One region of the Paenibacillus sp. FSL K6-1122 genome, then DNA from elsewhere that is predicted to be linked to it. Evidence: riboswitches for the same ligand, from Rfam matches in the RefSeq annotation. Region 1 holds a riboswitch; each other region holds the start of a gene.
The links. Region 1 has a riboswitch for thiamine pyrophosphate ahead of NSQ20_RS04700 (ABC transporter ATP-binding protein). Riboswitches for the same ligand answer to the same signal wherever they lie in the genome.
Positions count from the first base shown of each region.

Region 2: linked by a shared signal. The riboswitch ahead of thiC (phosphomethylpyrimidine synthase ThiC) and the one ahead of NSQ20_RS04700 (ABC transporter ATP-binding protein) in region 1 are both predicted to bind thiamine pyrophosphate.
Region 3: linked by a shared signal. The riboswitch ahead of NSQ20_RS02315 (ABC transporter substrate-binding protein) and the one ahead of NSQ20_RS04700 (ABC transporter ATP-binding protein) in region 1 are both predicted to bind thiamine pyrophosphate.

Region 1 covers NZ_CP150272.1:1,046,535-1,050,824, reverse strand. The annotation lists gene NSQ20_RS04710 (pectate lyase) at 1-89, opposite strand, end outside; gene NSQ20_RS04705 (radical SAM/SPASM domain-containing protein) at 437-1,312, opposite strand; TPP riboswitch at 1,530-1,632, shown strand; gene NSQ20_RS04700 (ABC transporter ATP-binding protein) at 1,791-2,558, shown strand; gene NSQ20_RS04695 (ABC transporter permease) at 2,545-3,375, shown strand; gene NSQ20_RS04690 (ABC transporter substrate-binding protein) at 3,543-4,290, shown strand, end outside.
Region 2 covers NZ_CP150272.1:749,210-753,499, forward strand. The annotation lists gene NSQ20_RS03470 (IclR family transcriptional regulator) at 212-955, shown strand; TPP riboswitch at 1,105-1,218, shown strand; gene thiC (phosphomethylpyrimidine synthase ThiC) at 1,636-3,420, shown strand; gene NSQ20_RS03480 (hypothetical protein) at 3,783-4,290, opposite strand, start outside.
Region 3 covers NZ_CP150272.1:487,416-491,705, forward strand. The annotation lists gene NSQ20_RS02300 (ABC transporter ATP-binding protein) at 1-182, opposite strand, end outside; gene NSQ20_RS02305 (ABC transporter permease) at 220-978, opposite strand; gene NSQ20_RS02310 (thiamine-binding protein) at 978-1,268, opposite strand; gene NSQ20_RS02315 (ABC transporter substrate-binding protein) at 1,493-2,533, opposite strand; TPP riboswitch at 2,755-2,867, opposite strand; gene NSQ20_RS02320 (NAD(P)-dependent oxidoreductase) at 3,012-3,767, opposite strand; gene NSQ20_RS02325 (VOC family protein) at 3,785-4,171, opposite strand.

The sequences.
Region 1 (4,290 bases):
ACAACCGTAGGCGCAGCCGCAGCCGGAACTGCACCAAATATAGAAGCAACCAAACCAGCGGACAGTAACAACGTCAACATTTTTTTCATAACTTTATTCCTCCCTTATTCTCTCGTTTTTTGGTAGTGTACAGCCTGGGCTTGTACTGGAAGATCGTCAGAGGTGCACCTCTGTCCGATCTACAACCTAATCTTACCAAATAAGGGAGGTAACTAGAATAATCATTAGATCAGATATATCATGACAACGCACAATCCCTGTCATATCGGCATTTTTTGCATATCAGGTTTCTCAAACAATATGCTGATATCAACCTCTGGTATGCTCATTTGTAACGTATGTACCCCTCACTTAATCCCCAATAACAAAGAAAGACCACTACATTTGTCTCCAAATGTGTGATCTTGAATGTCTTCTGGCTTGCTGATATAAAATATCAGGCTCCAAATCTCTGACGATAACCGCACTTTCTACACAACTCTTCTACAGCTTCGCGTTTGGAGAAGCCATATACCAGATTGTTCGCTCGCTCACCCTCAATAATCTCCGAGAATGACTTCTCGTGCACATTACCCAGGTTAATCACACCCTCGCCATCGAGACAGCATGGAACCACCGTTCCATCTACAAGCACAGCTGCCTGACCGCGAAGTGCATGGCAAAAGCCTTTACCGTCATCTTCAGGCGCATCCAGACTTGGCCACTGGAACTCATGGTCCTGATTCAGGTATACATTCGGGGCAATTTTGACCCCACTGCCTGGAACTACTTTTTCCTCAATGCGGAAGTCGAGATTGAATTCACGTTCCAATACTTCAAGGGTCTCCCGATTTCGATTCATCTGAGCATTTGTGAAGTTATCCTGCGTCAGATTCCAAAGTCGGAATGAGATGATGACATTGTGCTTAACGGCCTCGTGTACAAAGGACAAAATATGACGCAGATACCCGTCACGATCTGTTGAACCTTCATGCCCATCGAAGCTGTGCAGGGAGAAATTCATCTGCCGCAGCGCCGGTTTGCCAAGCAATTTATGCTGAGTCTTGGGCAGCAGTGTACCATTCGTTGTAATGTTCACCTTGAGTCCCTTCTCATGTGCGGAATCGAGCAACAGATCTATTTTGGGATGCAACAAGGGTTCACCTTTGACATGTAGATAAATATGATTGGTGTGTGGTTTAACTTGATCCAGTATATTGTTGAAGACTTCAGGGTCAATGAATCCTTTGGCACGCTGTGTCTGCGGACAGAAGCTGCATGCCAGATTGCAGATACTCGTGATCTCAATATATACTTTTTTGAACGTTTTCAACTCGGGTCCCCATTCTGCTTCGGAGGGAGAACAATCCCGCCTGCATTTGTGATCCGGCCAATATGCGCCACTACTATTATATCGGGTTAGGGAGCCCAGGTAAATTGTTCAGTTGTTCGGGTCTGACTCCACGCTCATCTCAAGAAATCCATCATGCTGCCTCTTTACAGTTCATGTTCAAGTGATATATGCTGAACACACAACTGCATATCTTGAACTTTTGCACTAGGGGAGCCTTGCGGCTGAGACGAATATGACTATTCGGACCCTTTGAACCTGATCTGGATCATACCAGCGGAGGGAAGTGGAGCGGCCTTTTAGTAAGCGGAATTTTTTCATGTATGTGAAGATAAATTGCGGATTTAACTTACAGACCCACTCATTTCTCCGGAAATGGGTGGGTCTTTTTTGTTCCTTTTGCAGAGTATAGGATGCCGTTGTTATTGCAGCAGTCTGACATCAAGGGGGTGAGGATCAGATGGATAACCATGTAACCATTCACAACGTAAGCTTCGCTTTTCCGAAAAAAAAGGATTCCCCCGTGCTCTCCAATGTGTCGCTTCAGGTTCAACAAGGAGAATTTGTCTCGCTCATCGGCTCCAGCGGATCAGGTAAAAGCACGCTCTTCAAGCTGCTCGCAGGCTTGCATGAACCAACCGTTGGCACCATCGATATAGCTGATGTCCCGCAAGGACAACGGCTCGGACGAGTCGCCTATATGCCGCAGAAAGATCTGCTGTTATCCTGGCGTACCGTCATGGAGAACTGCATGCTGCCTGCCGAGCTTGCACCAGGCCGACAGGACAAGGACAAGTTACGGGCAAACATCCTAGCTGGGTTGGCAAGGTTCGGCCTGTCAGGTTATGAGCAGGCCTACCCGGATGAGTTATCCGGCGGCATGCGGCAGCGGGTGGTATTGCTTCGTACCTTGCTTACAGGCGGGCAGCTCATGTTGCTGGATGAACCCTTCGGTGCACTCGACGCCTTAACCAAACGAGAAATGCATCGCTGGTTGCTGGAGCTGTGGGAGGGCTTTGGACAAACCGTGTTGTTCATTACACATGACATTGAAGAAGCCCTGCTGTTAAGTGACCGTATCATTCTGTTAACTCCAGGGGGGCAAGGTCAGCAGTTGCGTGAGATGACGGTTCCTTTACCACGCCCAAGGCATTCGGACATGATCTACGAACCGGCTCTCGTGCAGATGAGACAACAACTGGAGGAACAATTGCATGCAAAGCGATAGAGCTGAGGTCAGCGTCTGGGCGTGGTGTTCGAAGTGGCTCTCGAGGTCGTTTTCCCAATATGGTTTGTTTATTATGCTCATGTTCTTATTACTGGCGATCTGGGAAACGATTGTGCGTATGGGATGGGTGCCCTCATTTATCATTCCTGCACCCACGGCCATCGTAAGCTCACTGGTTGAGCATCGCCGTCTGCTGTTGACTATCCATCTACCTGCTACCTTTATGGAGGTTGTTGTTGGTTTTGGCTTGTCCATAGTGACCGGAATTACGCTAGCAACAGGCATGCATATGAACCGGTCGATTGAAAAGGCCCTATATCCCTTCATTGTAATTAGTCAGACCATCCCGCTGATCGCCTTGTCCCCCGTATTTATCTTGTGGTTTGGTTACACGTTGTGGAGCAAAGTCGCGGTGGTATTTTTAATCGCATTCTTCCCCATTGTGGTCAGTACCTACGATGGACTCCGCCAAGGCGATCCGGAGCAGCGTGAACTACTGCTCACCATGGGCGCCAACAAGTGGGATATTTTTTGCAAACTCCAGGTTCCGCTGGCACTTCCCTCTTTTTTCTCGGGGCTAAAGATGTCTGTGGTGTACTGCGTGGTTGGGGCAACGATTGGCGAATGGCTCGGTGGTAGCAAAGGTCTAGGGTACTTCAGCCGTCGTATGTCCAGCAACATGAACACGGATGCGATGTTTGCCGCCATTTTGCTGTTATCTCTGCTTGGGATCGTTTTGTTTGTACTGATTACCTGGCTGGAGAAACGATTTAGCATACGGCGTCATCGTCATGGAGGCAAAAGAAAGGTTGGATAATACTTAGACAGAAATTAGATGTAAATACAGTAGTTACAATCTTCAAAACAAAACATATCTTATGCACAATTTCAGCAACATCTTTAATCAGTTCACTGTCACATTATCGTTAACATGCTGTTGCCCATTTTCTACAAACCAAAACGATGAAATGAGGTACTTCATTTATGAATAACAAAGGTATATACTCCCTGCTTCCCATCATGCTCATTAGCCTTTTGCTGATCGTTAGCGGATGCAGCACCACAGACACTAGCCAAAATACGCCAACAACAGATTCGGCAACCAATACACAGCAAACAGATCCGTCTGCAACCGAACCAGCATCAGACGCCAAAGATAAACTGTCTATCATGCTCGACTGGTACCCGAATGCAGTACACTCCTTCATCTATGTGGCTCAGGAAAAAGGATACTTTGCAGACCAAGGTCTGGATGTCGATATTCAGATGCCTGCGGATACCAATGATTCGCTCAAACTTGTTGCTGCCGGAAAAATTGATCTGGCCCTAAGCTACCAGCCCCAAATTTTGCTCGCGCGTGGCGAGAACATTCCTGTACGTTCCATTGCTGCTGTTGTTCGCCACCCGCTTGTGCATCTGTTGACCGAAGCAAATGGCAACGTAAGTTCACCCAAAGATCTTGAAGAAAAGACTGTTGGTTATTCCTCCATTCCTCTGTACGAAGCGATGGTACGCACGATGATCAGTAAGGATGGCGGCAATCCCGACAACATAAATCTGGTCGACGTTGGGTTCGATCTGATTCCTTCGCTGGCTTCCGGACAAGCGGATGCGATTATGGGTGGTTTTATTAACCATGAACAATTGATTTTGGAGAAAGAAGGACATGCCATGAAATCGATTAACCCCGTCGATTATGGTGTGCCTGATTATTATGAATTGGTCCTGACTG
Region 2 (4,290 bases), 300 kb from region 1:
ATTTGTTACGCAATTGTTATATAGTTCTTAAGATATATGGGTAAAATTACCTTAGTGTGTAAATTACAGGGGATTAAGTCTTATAAAAAGGAAAAATTTACACGTTTGCCTATTTTGATTTTGGCTCTTTTTGGTTTACAGATGAGACCGTTTCTCATATAATTTATGTAACCAAGTTTCATGTGATGAAACATGAGGAGGGCATTATGCCATGGAAGATCGCAAGTTAACCGTCCGGGCTGTGGAACGGGCGCTGGATATATTATTATGTTTTACCACACGCAGTGATCTGGGACTCACCGAAATTGCCAGCCAGATCGGCCTGCACAAAAGTACAGTCCACCGTTTGATGGCTACGCTGGAGGATCGAGGGTTCGTGATCCGCGATGCAGCAACAGAGAAGTACCGACTTGGCATCCGAATCTGGGAGCTGTCAGCTCATATGTCCCGCAGTGATGATCCCGCTATTCTGCTGTTGCCTGCGATGGAGCGACTGAGAGATCGATTGGGGGAGACCGTGAGTCTGTACCTGCGTGATGGCAGTGAACGGATACGGATTCAGGCTGTGCAAAGTGATCAGGCGATCCGCCGAGTTGCTCCCGTTGGTGTTAGACTCCCGCTGTCTGTGGGGGCTTCCAGCAAAGTCCTGATGGCGTTTGCCACGGACGAGGATCGTGAAGAACTGATGAACGGGCCGGAATGGCCGGTGTTTATTGATCCCGCGGTGTATTTAGCGCAGATGGGAGATATCCGGGATAACGGATATGCCACAAGTTACGAGGAACGTGAGCCGGGAGCTGCCGCGGTATCTGTACCGATTATGGATCGCAGAGGCAATATTGCAGCTGCCCTCTCGGTCTCAGGACCTGTCAGCCGACTTTCGCAGGAGACATTGCATGAATACGCACCTGTGTTGAAGGATGCTGCTACGCAAATGGGGCTCATGTTATCCTGATGTTGATGTAAGTTTTTTCTCCAATAGAGTTTGATCATTTGGAATATAAAGGTTGTTTTTATGTTCCGGTTGCGCTACTCTGTAATGGACGGCCCAGCGGGGCCAGCTTCATTGAATATGAACGGCGGCTTATGTAAGCTGCAACTAATTAACGTTACTGGGGGAGTCCGAATTGTCCGGACTGAGACGGAATCGCATGAGATTCCGGACCCTTTGCACCTGATCTGGATCATACCAGCGTAGGGAAGTAATCGGCGATATGACCACAACCACCACATGATGTGACCCTTGTAGGGCTCCGTTAAGGAGCTGCATAAAGGTGCATTATTGGTGATGGACATAAAAGTCGGTTCCTTCGGGGACCGGCTTTTTTATATACAGGGAACGGGCGATATAGCGCGGATTTTATGGGCTTCTTTTTCGATAACCTGCGGAAGTGGGCTTGGATGAGGAGGGAAGTCTTATAGATCGATGATCTGTGGCAGCCTCCGTCTGTTGTTAACTGTACATGAAAAGTGTCTCCCCTGGTCTGGTGTAGGATCGCTCTTTCTTCTCTGCATTGCGCATGATTTGGGACAGGTACGTAAGCGAGCTAATGATGAAACCAACCAAACAAGCGACGAACACTGAGGAGGAGACAAGTGAACATGAGTACAGGAAATCAAACGGGACAACAAGCGATGGAACAGGAACATAACGGTCAGCAGGTGGAAAAAGAAACAGGGGCGGCCGGACGGGTCCAGCCCTTTCCGGGCAGCCGCAAAGTCTACATTCAGGGCTCACGGCCGGACATTGCTGTACCGGAGCGTGAGATAGCCCTTCATGACACGAATACTCCCCAAGGGGTGGAGCATAACGAACCGTTGCGTGTCTACGATACGAGCGGCCCGATGATCGATCCCGCATTTCATGCGGATATCCGCGCAGGTTTGCCAGCCCTGCGCACTCGCTGGATCACAGAGCGTGGCGATGTTGAAGCTTATCAAGGCCGTACGGTTAAACCGGAGGATAACGGACTGAAGCCCGGAGGAAAGAGAGCTGGAGCCGAAGAGTACCCTGGATTACGAGGCAAACCGCTGCGAGCACAGACAGGACGCTGTGTGACTCAGATGCATTATGCGAGGCAGGGAGTCATTACGGCAGAGATGGAGTTCGCCGCTATTCGTGAAGGCGTGGAACCGGAATTTGTAAGACAGGAGCTGGCGAGTGGACGGGCCATCCTGCCGTCCAACATCAATCACCCGGAGAGTGAGCCGATGTTGATTGGTCGTCATTTTCATGTGAAGATCAATGCCAATATAGGCAACTCTTCTGTATCTTCCTCCATCGAGGAAGAGGTGGAGAAGATGACTTGGGCGGTACGCTGGGGATCGGATACCGTGATGGATCTATCCACAGGCAAAAACATTCATACCACCCGGGAATGGATTATCCGCAATTCACCTGTGCCGATTGGTACGGTGCCGCTGTATCAGGCGCTGGAAAAGGTGAATGGCGAAGCGGAAGCGCTGACTTGGGAGTTGTACCGTGACACACTCATAGAGCAGGCAGAGCAGGGCGTGGACTACTTTACGATTCATGCAGGTGTATTGCTGCGTTATATCCCTATGACGGCCAAGCGGATGACAGGCATTGTATCTCGCGGTGGGTCCATTATGGCAGCATGGTGCCTTGCGCATCATCAGGAGAACTTTTTGTACATTCATTTTGAAGAAATCTGCGAGATTATGAAAAGGTATGATGTGGCGTTTTCGCTGGGAGATGGACTTCGTCCAGGTAGTATCTACGATGCGAATGACGAAGCTCAGATGGCGGAACTGGCTACGCTCGGGGAACTGACGCAGATCGCATGGAAGCATGATGTGCAGGTGATGATCGAAGGTCCGGGGCATGTGCCGATGCATAAGATCAAAGAGAATGTGGACTTGCAGATGGAGATCTGTAAAGAGGCACCGTTCTATACGCTGGGGCCGCTGACGACCGACATTGCCCCGGGTTACGATCACATCACATCCGCCATTGGTGCGGCCATGATTGGTTGGTTCGGCACGTCCATGCTCTGTTATGTTACGCCAAAAGAACATTTGGGCCTGCCCAACAAGGATGATGTGCGGGAAGGGGTCATCGCCTACAAGATCGCAGCTCATGCCGCCGATCTGGCGAAAGGCCATCCACGTGCCCAGCGCCGCGATGACGCATTGTCCAAGGCACGCTTCGAGTTCCGCTGGCGGGACCAGTTCAACCTGTCGCTGGACCCGGAACGTGCGCTGTCCTACCATGATGAGACACTGCCGGCAGAAGGGGCCAAAGAAGCTCATTTCTGCTCCATGTGTGGACCAAAGTTCTGTAGCATGCGCATCACGCAGGACATTCGTGCCTTTGCCGCAGACAAAGGGTTGTCCGAGAATGAGGCTGTAGCTGCCGGGATGCAGGAAAAAGCCGAGGAATATCGGACACGCTCCTAAGGGAGCCAAGTGATGAAGGTTTTTTGAAGCTTTAAATTATAAATATTGATTAATGTTTGGACAAGGCCAAACCCGCTTCACCGTAACTCTTGGATTCAATCCAACTTACGCCAAATCTGAAATAGGATACCTGCGATGACAAACAGCACGCCATCAGAAAGTTTAAGATTACTAGCATGTAGAAGTGCGGAAGAACCCATACCGACTAGGAACAAGATAAAAATATATAAAAATCGCATTAATTTATTCACCTCTCTTTTTGAGTGAAATGTGTAAAAGAGAACGATTTTTATATCGTTCTCTTTTGTTAATTTAAATTTATTCTACCTTATATTACATAAACATATTTAACAAAGACTTTATTAATAATTAAAATTTTTAAGTGTACCTCTGGAATCATTATCAGCAGAGCCTGAGAAGCTAACCTCTAGAGCTCCAAAACTCAATCCTACACTGCCCGTACCTTTAATGTGGTAGTAATTGGATTGTATTTGAGATAGACCACTTTGATTTCCTTGCTTTTTATGTTCTATTGTAAAGACGGCAGAGGCAACCTGTTCTGTTATAATAATGCCCCCTTTGAGATCAGCATTGAATCCAACACCATTCTCACCAGTATATGAGAAATTACGTCCACTTCCTAAAGTTGTAAACGTAGAGTTTCCGCTATACTTGACTTTATCTTCATAATACCCAGAACCTGGAACTGTTCTCCAAATTTCTTTATCAAAAGAAGCGCCATAAGCATCAGATAAGCGCCAAAAAGGCATTGATTTCCACTTTCCTGTTAATGCAACCATAAACCGCTCACGATTATTAACATTATCAGTTCGAACTATGGTTATATAATAGTCAAATTGATCATCCTTG
Region 3 (4,290 bases), 560 kb from region 1:
TTGCTGCGCCGTTCACGGAATGATGCATGAACATTAACAACGTCCAGTGCAGGTGGAACCGGAGCAGGAGTCGTATTGGCAGGTCGATTAGGCGTAGCCGAGTTTAACTTTTCACCGTGCGTTGGCTCCACTGCGTGTGCTCCTCGTCCAGGCTGGACTTGTTCGTCCTGTTGCCGATTCATATGGTCATCACTTCCTAATATACAGATTACTTCTTTATTATCGCTTCTGTGGCCGCCAGCGCACGAGCAGCTTCTCCAGCAGGGCAATGAACAGGAAGAGCAGCAAGCTGAGCGCGACAATAATCATGATCGCCACGAATAGACGATCGGTGCGATAAGCCGACTTTTGCAGCATCATATAATAACCAATACCCTTGTCTGCACCAATCCATTCGGCGATGATGGCACCCATCACGCTATAGGTAGCGGCAATTTTGACACCGGAGAACACGGATGGCAGCGCATGGGGGAGCTCCAGCTTCCAGAAGATATGGTGACGTTTCGCACCAGCCATGCGCATATAGTTCATCATCGCGGCGTCAGTACGGGTCAAGCCATCCATGGCCGCCACTGCAACGGGGAAGAAACATACCAGGATGATCGTAATCAGCTTTGGCAACAGCCCGAATCCAAACCAGATTAACAGGAGCGGTGCGAGCGCAATGGTTGGGATATTTTGACTAAGAATAAGTAAAGGATACAGGGCTGACTTGAGAAAAGGGACTAAATGCAGCACCATCGCAATCAGTAATCCAACCGCTGTTCCAGCGGCGAATCCAATCAGCGTTAACTGAATGGTTGCAGAAGCGTGCATGCCAAGTCGTTCGGCCTGGGTTGCCGCTTCGCGGGCGATGTCGGACGGTGCAGGCAGCATCCATTTCTCAATATGGAAGAGGGAGACGGCTCCCTGCCATATCGCTATAAAGAGAATAACCGCCACAATGGGCGGCCATACACTTTTGAAATAGGCAGGCATTAGCGATACTTCTCCGTCAGGGTATCCATGCTGAAGCCAGTAGGGCTATGGGCGATTTTGATCTGGGAGATGATGCTTGGGCTGCCAGCCTCCACAAGTACCTCGTGCATTTTACGTACAACTTCCAGCAGTTCCTCCAGTTCCCCCTCCATTGTGGTGTCGAGCGCGTTCACCTGATATTTCAGGCCGGATTGCTGAATAACTTCAATGGCGCGATCAACGTAAGGATAAGAGTTCTCGCCATTTGGCGTTTTGGGAATAACTTGAATGCTAAGTAGTGTGCTTGCCATGAGAGATCACGGCTCCTTTCGTGATAAATAAAATGAACTAATGACTGTTACACTTGCCACTTCGATGACAGAATAACCTTCCAATCGCTGTTATCCCCAGATTTTTTTGATTCCCTTTCTCTAAAGGGAAAATCCGGTGATAAAGGCGACCGCTTCGCTTTTTCACGTTATTTCTGTCCTCTCCGTCATCGTGTAAATATTAAGTTCGTTTTATATGAGAAATTTTATTGGGGTAAAAACTCGTTCGTATATGCCTTGCTCACATCGATCTGTTCATCGAGCAGTTTTTTGCTAAACATCCAGTCGGTGTAGTTCTGCCACACTTTCTGTTTTTGCTCACCCCAGCGCGGGGCGTCATCTGTGTACTTGGGACTAAGCCACTTCTGGCTTGCCAGTACGAGGTCTTTGTCCAGATCCGGTACGGCCTTGATCAGAATGTTCGCTGCGTCTTCGGGATGATCAATTGCGTATTGATATCCTTCTGAAGTGGCTTTCAGGAATGCTTTCACCAACTCAGGGTCGTTTTGGATCGTTTGCTCGTTTGTTACGAGGACAGGCGTGTAATAATCCAGTGCATCTGAATAATCCTTCACATATAACATGTCGATCGGTTCCCCGCGCAGTTCGGCTTCAATCCCCGTCCAGGCGTAGAAAATCCACGCAAAATCAATGTCCCGTTTTACTGCGGTGAAAAAGTCGGCGTCACCCATATTAATGTTTTTCACTTTGGATACATCGGCTCCGTCGCCTTCCATAATGGATTGCATCACGGCTTCTTCGACTGGGGAACCCCAACCGCCATAGGTTTTACCTTCAAAATCTTTCGGTGACTTGATATTCCGATCCGCCGGAGCAGCGAAACCAGATGTATTATGCTGAATAACTGCTGCGATGGAGACCAATGGAAGACCCTGTGTGCGGGCTTGAGTTACACTCTCCTGATAACTTACGCCAAAAGGCACTTCATTGGAGGCAACCATTGTATCTGCGCCACCGGCACCTGGTTGTACAATCTCCACGTTCAAGCCTTCGGCTTTATAAAAACCTTGATCTACAGCTGCATACAGGCCGGTATGATTCGTATTTGGTGTCCAGTCGAGCACCACTTTAATATCTTTCAGGGCGGCAGTGTCACCTTCGTTGCTGCTTTCCGTATTTGTGTTGCCGTTCTGCCCAGCTGGGGCAGCTTCTTTGCCACCACATGCGGCTACAGTCACCATAAGCACGCATAAGAGCAACAATCCCATCGTTTTACGCCATTTCATCTGTGGTTCTCTCCTTCGGTATGTCCGGCCGATTGGCACGGGGTACTCCTTGGCTTCATATCCAATCATCTTGCATAAATCGACAGATTTATACCAGTTGAGATCTGGATAACGTCACTTTTTTTAGCTCTCTGGCTATATAAAAGAACATTAAAAAAGCGCCCCGTATTCCGGGACGCGTGCAGGCGTTAGAGAGGTGGCGTTCAGCCATAGGGCTGTGCCATTTCGATATACTCCGATTCCTACGCTGGCATGATCCAGATCAGGTCTAAGGGTTAGTATCTTGGTGGGATACACTCTCAGCCGGCCAATTCCGACTCCCCTGGGAAACTATGAAGTTACGGGCATTACTAGGTGTAATTATAGGCCAGCCGGTGGAACGTGTCCAGTCATGAACTGGATAGGGACACGTATAAGTTATCAAACAGGCCGTTATACATATGTATAACAGCCTGTTTGGATGTGTTATTTTCAATAATTATCGTGGGGAATCATATAAGGCAATCTGACTGAGTGCAAAAGCATCGGATTTTGGGTCATAACCTACCTGTTTCTGAGTGGTTTCCAGATTTAATCGTTTAAACCGATTATTCGAGATCCCATGCAGTATGGTGAAGGGTTCCAGATCGGTAGTTGTAATTGCTTTGAACATCAAATCACACAAGTCAGCTGGACTAATATACGCGCTCATATCCCTTGCCTCCAGCACGGGTCCGTCCGGTTGAAAATCATCATATGCACCTATACGCACCGCAACACTTTGTAAACCTTCGGTATACGCAAAATAGGAAGCGAGCGATTCTCCAAAACATTTGCTAACCCCGTACAAATTCCGTGGGCGTGTCGGCATGTCCGGATAGACCTGAGCATCAATGGGATACCCCTCAATCGTCTGTGCACTGCTTGCCAGAATGACTCTTCGTACACCTTGGTCCTTGGCTGCACGGAATACATTAAATGTGCCTTTGATATTGATGTCCAACAACGATTCATAAAATCCGGCATGCGGGGAAGGATCTCCCGCCAGATGTACAACCACATCCATGCCTTCGCAAGCATGCTGACAGGCTTCGGGGTCTGTCACATCCAGTGTCATGATCTCATGGCCTGTCCCTTGATACGTATGCAGTCTGTCGATATTCAAATCCGTTAGTCGCAGGTGAAATGTCTCTGACAAGTGTTGGGACAAGTCACGTCCAATTTTTCCGGCTGCGCCGGTAATTAAAATGTTCATGAAATCAGCTCCATTTCTTAGCGCTGGAAGAACTCAATCCATTCCTTTTCAGGTCCATAGATGAAGAAATAGCGGTAACCGTTAGGTAGTGTAATAATCTCTCCATCGATAAATTCGGCTTCGGTGGATTGAATGCGTTTGTACTCAGAATCAAGATCATCCACGTGGATCGCAAAATGGTGCACCGTACCTTCGGAAGGCAGCTTGTCGCTGTATCCTTGAATTAGCTCAATCTCAGTCTCGTTACTTCCATTGAAGCCGAGAAAGGCGAGCTGAATGACGCCGTTAGTATGGGTTACCCGGTCTTTCAATTCAAGACCAACGATCTCCGTGTAGAAACGCAGCGTGGTCTCCAGATCACGAACGGCAATGCCGACGTGGTCAATGCGCTTTTGAAAACTCACAATCAAAACCTCCTTATGTAGTGAATGTTTCTACCATTTTAAGGGATATCATAGAGCTGTACTACATGGTTGTCAAATATAGTTTTAAATTGGAAAAATCACAGTTGTTCACAGAATGT